Regions from separate parts of the Kitasatospora sp. NPDC088861 genome, predicted to be linked through region 1. Evidence: riboswitches for the same ligand, from Rfam matches in the RefSeq annotation. Region 1 holds a riboswitch; the other holds the start of a gene.
The links. A riboswitch is a leader RNA that binds a small molecule or an ion and turns the genes downstream of it on or off. The one in region 1 is predicted to bind glycine.
Positions count from the first base shown of each region.

Region 2: linked by a shared signal. The riboswitch ahead of gcvP (aminomethyl-transferring glycine dehydrogenase) and the one ahead of gcvT (glycine cleavage system aminomethyltransferase GcvT) in region 1 are both predicted to bind glycine.

Region 1 covers NZ_JBIVJF010000008.1:55,324-58,722, forward strand. Annotated here, with positions in the region: gene ACIP37_RS16610 (enhanced serine sensitivity protein SseB C-terminal domain-containing protein) at 1-261, opposite strand, end outside; gene ACIP37_RS16615 (enhanced serine sensitivity protein SseB C-terminal domain-containing protein) at 379-1,221, opposite strand; glycine riboswitch at 1,424-1,529, shown strand; gene gcvT (glycine cleavage system aminomethyltransferase GcvT) at 1,731-2,882, shown strand; gene gcvH (glycine cleavage system protein GcvH) at 3,089-3,399, shown strand, end outside.
Region 2 covers NZ_JBIVJF010000032.1:13,971-17,369, reverse strand. Annotated here, with positions in the region: gene gcvP (aminomethyl-transferring glycine dehydrogenase) at 1-1,938, opposite strand, end outside; glycine riboswitch at 2,176-2,279, opposite strand; partial or broken gene ACIP37_RS32805 (PRC-barrel domain-containing protein) at 2,503-2,865, shown strand; gene ACIP37_RS32800 (YsnF/AvaK domain-containing protein) at 2,995-3,399, shown strand, end outside.

The DNA.
Region 1 (3,399 bases):
GGTGACGGCCGGCGCGTAGCCGTGGCCGCTGATCTCCATGTTCCCGTACTGGGCGTCAGCGCTGCCCGGCGCACCGTGCCACAGCAGCATCCAGACCTGGCCGTCCGCCAGTGCGTGCAGCAGTTGCTCGTACGCCTCGTAGCGCTCCGGCGCGACCTCGCGCAGGGCGCGCTCCAGCGCGCCCGGATCCGCTCCGGGGCGCCCGGCGGGTGCCTGGCCCCAGGGCCCCGGTGCACCGCCCGCTACCGCTCCCGCACTCATGCGCCCACCTCGCCGCGCCTCTTTCCTCAAGCCTGCCGACCCGTCGGCCGTCTGCACGCACCCTATGGCGCGGCACCGGCCACCGCCACGGCGACGTGCCTCCGATACGAACCCCGCTCAACCCCGCGCGTAGAAAGGGAGTACCCGGGTGAGCAGCCACTCGACCACCGGGTCATCGGCGAGATCGAGCAGTACGAGGTGGACGCCCCCCGGCAGCGGCGCGGTTCCCAGCGCGCGGCCGAGCGCCTCGTTCACCGCGCCGGGGTCGGCCGGGGCCGTCTGGTCCAGCTGGACGCCCACGAACATCACGGTCGGCTCGCCCTCGATGCTGGCGAGTGCCCGGCGCGCGGTCAACACTCCGGGCAGAGCGGACAGTTCGGCCCGGCAGGCGGCCAGGAAGTGCTCCGGGTCCTCCCCCGGCACCGGCTCGCGCAGCGCCACCCGGCCACCGGTCGGCGCCTCCGGGCCCTCTCCCTGGTTCTGGTTCTGGTTCTGGTTCCGGCCCTGCTCCTGGTCGGCCAGGCGCTCCTCACGCGGGCCGCGCCGCAGCTCCGCCACACCCTGCGGCGGCACCGGGATGCCCACCGCCGCCTCCGGGTTGACCGCGATGCCCACGCCCAGCGGCAGCCCGCGGGCGAACTCCCAGACCGGCGCCACCGCGAAGGCCATCCCCGGCGCCTGCCGCAGGAACACCTCCTGCGAGGAGAACACCGGCACGTACGGCTCGCCGGCCAGCTCGATGGTCGGCAGGTCCAGCGCGGGCCCCCGCGGGTCGCCGCCGGCCGGCAGCGGGATCCACACCTGGCTGCGGGCCAGCACCTCGATCACCCGCGGCGTCGCACCCGGATCGCCCAGCGCGGCGGTCAGCACCTGCTCCAGCTCGTTGGCCGGCCACCCGCCGCCCGGCGGCGCCGACTCCGGCCCGCCCCACCCCTGCTGCTGCTCCACCGGGTACCCCATGCGCGCCTGATCCGCCCTCTGCCGGTCGGCCGCCCTCTGCTGCGCCGACGCGCAGCAGTCTAGGGCGCACGCCCCGGGGGCGCCGGTTCGCGGTGGCGCGGTGTGACCGGGTCCCCTCTCCCGTCGTCGGCGCGGACGTGCCATGATGTGCGCGTTCGACGGCGCGGCGCGCCGGCGGACCGACAACTCCATACCGGCCGCTCGAACCCGCGCGGGAGAGCCCGGAGTGCCCCGTCAGGCGGCACAGCCGGCGCCGAAGGAGCAACTCCTCCCCGGAATCTCTCAGGCCCCCTTACCGCACGGGTTAGGCACATCTGGAAAGTGGCGCACGGCCCTGTCGCGCGCCCACCCACGGTGCAAGCCACCATGCTGTCCTGGATGCTGGAAACAGCTGCGGGCAGGTGGGCGGTGAAGCTCTCAGGTTCGACGACAGATGGGGAGACCCACGCCGCCGCATGCCCGCGCGCAGGGTCGGCCCCCGAGCGGGTCCGGTTCCGGCGCGTGCACCCATGAGTGCCCAGACCGAGGAGTTCCAGGCCATGTCGTCCCTCCGCCTCACCGCGCTCGACGCGCTGCACCGCGCTCTCGGCGCGACCATGACCGACTTCGCCGGCTGGGACATGCCGCTGCGCTACGGCAGCGAGCGCGAGGAACACCTCGCCGTCCGCACCCGGGCCGGACTGTTCGACCTCTCCCACATGGGCGAGATCACCGTCACCGGCCAGCAGGCCGGCGAGATGCTGGACCACGCGCTGGTCGGCTTCGTCTCCGCGCTGGGCGTGCTGCGCGCCCGCTACACCATGATCTGCGCCGAGGACGGCGGCATCCTGGACGACCTGATCGTCTACCGCCTGCGCGAGGACGCCTTCCTGGTCGTCGCCAACGCCTCCAACGCCCAGCTGGTGCTGGACGAGCTGATCGCCCGCGCCAAGGGCTTCGACGCCGTCGTCACGGACGACCGCGACACCTACGCGCTGATCGCCGTCCAGGGCCCGGAGGCCACCGCGATCCTGGCCGGGACCACCGACGCCGACCTGCCCGGCCTGAAGTACTACGCGATCCTCCCGGCCCAGGTCGCCGGCCGCGACGTGCTGCTCGCCCGGACCGGCTACACCGGCGAGGACGGCTTCGAGATCTTCTGCAACCCGGGCGACGCCGAGGGGGTCTGGCAGGCGCTGACCGCCGCCGGCGAGGGCCGCGGCCTGGTCCCGTGCGGCCTGTCGTGCCGCGACACGCTGCGCCTGGAGGCCGGCATGCCGCTGTACGGGCACGAGCTCTCCACCGACCTGACCCCGTTCGACGCGGGCCTGGGCCGGGTCGTGCGCTTCGACAAGACCACCAACGAGGGCACCTTCGTCGGCCGCAAGGCGCTGGAGAAGGCCGCCGCCGAGGCCGAGGCCAACCCGCCGCGGGTGCTGGTCGGCCTGGTCTCCGAGGGCAAGCGCGTCCCGCGCGCCGAGTACACCGTGGTCTCCGCCGACGGCGCCCCGATCGGCCGGATCACCTCGGGCGCCCCGTCCCCGACCCTGGGCCGGCCGATCGCGATCGCCTACGTGGACGCGGCCCACGCCGCCCCCGGCACCGCCGTCGCGGTGGACGTGCGCGGCAAGCACGAGCCGGTCGAGGTCGTGGCGCTGCCGTTCTACAAGCGCGGCCGCTGAGGCCCCGCCCTCCCCGTAGACCCCGTAGACCCCGTGGACCCGGGCCTGCACCATGCCCGACCCGGGCTTGAGCCACGCCTGATCCACGCCTGATCCAGGTCTGACCCAGGCCTGGCCCAGGCCCGAACCACGCCTGATCCGCGTCGAAGCCGTCCGTGCGGCGGCCCGCTTCGTCGTACCCGCTTCCCATCCTGGAGAATGACGCCATGAGCAACCCCCAGCACCTGCAGTACACCAAGGAGCACGAGTGGCTGACCGCCGTCGAGGGCGGTGTCTCCACGGTCGGCATCACCGCCCACGCGGCCGACGCGCTCGGTGACATCGTCTACGTGCAGCTGCCCGAGGTCGGCGCCGACGTGACCGCGGGCGAGTCCTGTGGCGAGCTGGAGTCCACCAAGTCGGTCAGCGACCTGTTCTCCCCGGTGACCGGGAAGATCGTCGAGATCAACCAGGACGTCCTGGACGACAACAGCCTGGTCAACAGCGCCCCGTTCGAGGGTGGCTGGCTGTTCAAGGT
Region 2 (3,399 bases), on a different contig from region 1:
CTCGATCTTGGCCTTCAGGTCCTCGACGTCCACGTCACCGTCGACCAGGGTCTTCACCACGACCACGCGCATGCCGGCCATCACCGCGGAGGCCGCGTTGGTGCCGTGCGCGGAGGACGGGATCAGGCAGACGTCGCGCTGGGTGTCGCCGTTGGCGTGGTGGTAGGCGCGGACGGCCAGCAGGCCGGCCAGCTCGCCCTGCGAGCCCGCGTTCGGCTGGATCGAGACGGCGTCGTAGCCGGTCACCTCGACCAGCTGGCGCTCCAGCTCGCGGATCAGGCTGAGGTAGCCCTGGGCCTGCTCGATCGGCGCGAAGGGGTGCAGCTGGCCGAACTCCGGCCAGGTGACGGCCTCCATCTCGGTGGTCGCGTTGAGCTTCATGGTGCAGGAGCCCAGCGGGATCATGCCGCGGTCCAGCGCGTAGTCCCGGTCCGACAGGCGGCGCAGGTAGCGCAGCATGGCGGTCTCCGAGCGGTGGCTGTGGAAGACCGGGTGGGTCAGGTACTCGTCCTGGCGCAGCAGCGCGGCCGGCAGCGCGTCGGCGCCCTCGGCGACCTCGACCGCGGGGACGCCGAACGCGGCCCAGACGGCGGCGAGGTGCTCGCGGGTGGTGGTCTCGTCGGTGGAGACCGAGATCCGGTCCGCGCCGTCCTGGTGGACGTTGACGCCGTTGGCGCGGGCGGCGGCCGCGATCTCGGCGGCACGGCCCGGGACGACGGCGGTGACGGTGTCGAAGAACTCGCCGTGCAGCAGCTCGACGCCGCCGGCCCGCAGGCCCTCGGCGAGGGCGGCGGCGTAGCGGTGGGTGCGGCGGGCGATGTCGGCCAGGCCGTCCGGACCGTGGTAGACGGCGTACATCGAGGCCATGACGGCGAGCAGCACCTGGGCGGTGCAGATGTTGCTGGTGGCCTTCTCGCGGCGGATGTGCTGCTCGCGGGTCTGCAGCGCCAGGCGGTAGGCGCGGTTGCCGTCGGCGTCGACCGAGACGCCGACCAGGCGGCCGGGCAGCGAGCGGGCGTACTCGGCGCGCACCGACAGGTAGCCGGCGTGCGGGCCGCCGAAGCCCATCGGCACGCCGAAGCGCTGCGAGGTGCCGCAGGCGATGTCGGCGCCGAGCGAGCCCGGCGAGGCGAGCAGGGTCAGCGCCAGCAGGTCGGCGGCGACCGCGACGATCGCTCCGAGGCCGTGCGCCTGCTCGATGACCGGGGTGAGGTCGCGGACCACACCGGTGGCGCCCGGGTACTGGAGCAGCACGCCGAAGACGCCGCGCTCGGCGATCTCGGCCGGGATGCCCTCGGACAGGTCGGCGACGACGACCTCGACACCGGTCGGCACCGCGCGGGTGTTGATCACCGCGGTGGTCTGCGGCAGGGTCTCGGCGTCGACCAGGAAGACGCCGCCCTTGACCTTGGTGACGCGGCGGGCGAGCGCCATCGCCTCGGCGGCCGCCGTGCCCTCGTCGAGCAGCGAGGAGCCGGAGGTCGGCAGGCCGGTCAGGTCGGAGACCAGGGTCTGGAAGTTGAGCAGCGCCTCCAGGCGGCCCTGGGAGATCTCCGGCTGGTACGGCGTGTAGGCGGTGTACCAGGCCGGGTTCTCCATGACGTTGCGCAGGATCACCGGCGGGGTGAAGGTGCCGTAGTAGCCCAGGCCGATCATCGGCTGGAGCACCTGGTTGCGGCTCGCCAGCTCGCGCAGTTCGGCGAGCACCTGCGCCTCGCTGCGGCCGCCGGGCAGGTCCAGGCCGGTGATGGAGCGGATCGCCTCGGGAACGGCGGTGGCGGCGAGTTCGTCCAGCGAGCCGTAGCCGATGGACGCCAGCATCTTCTGCTGCGCGGCGTCGTCGGGGCCGATGTGGCGGTTCTCGAAGGGGCTGGCCAGCTCAAGCTCGGTGAGGGTCGAGGCGCCGGTGGGGCGTCCCGCGTTCGGCTGGGCGTTCATGGTGGTCGAGGCCTCCTGGTCACGGACCGGCGGGGGTGCGCACGCCGACCGGCCGGAGCCGCTGCGGACAGCGGCTCGACCCGGGCGGGCGAACCCGACAGGCCTCCCCCTCTGTCATCGGGACCTGAGAGCTTCACCCGCACGGCGCGCTGTGGGCACGCCGCCGGCTTGCACCGTCGGTGAGGGTGGTGCCCGTCGGCTCCCTGCCGACGGTCCTGCCCTGCTTTCCAGAGTGACCTACCCCACACGGTACGGATGCCTGAGAGATTCCGGGGAGGAGTTGCTCCTTCGGCGCCCCGACCAGCGCTTTCCGTGGCCGGGGACTCTCCCGAGCGGGCTCGGCGGTCGCCGCCCAGGGTACCAGCGGCAGGCCCCCTGATCACGGTCGCGTCGGGTCGCTCGGGGTCTACGCGCGTCCCCCGGACGGTCCAGCCCGGAGCCCGTCCGGCGCACCCCGGTCGCGCCCGTCCGATTCATGGCCTTTGGTGTGAAGTGGCAGGCGGAACGGGTGCTCCGGCCACGGTCCTGCGGGAGTTCCGCAGGCGCAGCGCACTGGAGGAAAGAGTGCAAACCGATATCGATCCCCGGGACCTCATCGGCCACAAGGCGGTCGACCGCAACGGAGACAAGATCGGCACGGTCGACGAGGTCTACCTGGACGACGCCACCGGCCAGCCGGAGTGGGCAGCCGTCCGGACCGGCATCTTCGGCCGGGACGCCTTCGTCCCGCTCACCACCAGCGAGTTCTCCGGCGACGAGCTCCGGGTGCCGTACGACAAGTCGCTGGTGAAGGAGTCGCCGGACTTCGGCGTCGGCCAGCACCTGTCGCCCGCCCAGGAGCTCCAGCTCTACCGCTACTACGGCCTGGACACCCCGGCGAACGGCCGCCCGGTCGGTCGGGACAGTGACCTCCCGGTCGGTCGGGACGGCGACCGGCCCGCCAGTCGTGAGGGTGACCGGCCGGCCGGCCGCGAGAGTGACCGCCCGGTCGGCCGGGACGGCGGCCGACCCGCACGCCCCGACCTCGACTTCGGCACCACCTCGGCGGCCGAGCCCGTGAAGCCCATCGCCTTCCACTCCCTCGACCCCGCCCCGACCACCGCCCCTGCCGACCCCACCGGCACCGCGACGGAGGTCAGCGTGCGGACCCTCAACACCCCCGCACCCGCGGCCGCCCCCACGACGACCGAGCCCAAGCCGCAACCCGCCCCGATCGTGACGACCACCGCGACCACGAACTCGGCCGTGGCCCCGCCGGCCTCGGAGCGCTCGACCGGTCCGGCCCCGTCGTCCCCCAACGGCCCGGTGGAGATCACCTGCCGCGAGGAGCGCCTGGACATCACCACGGACTGGCACATCGTGGGCACCGCGAAGCTGCGCAAGTACGTGACCAGCGAGCAGGTCGAGCGCCGCGTCCCGGTGGTCCGCGAGCGCGTCCGGGTGGAGCGGATGCCGGTGAGC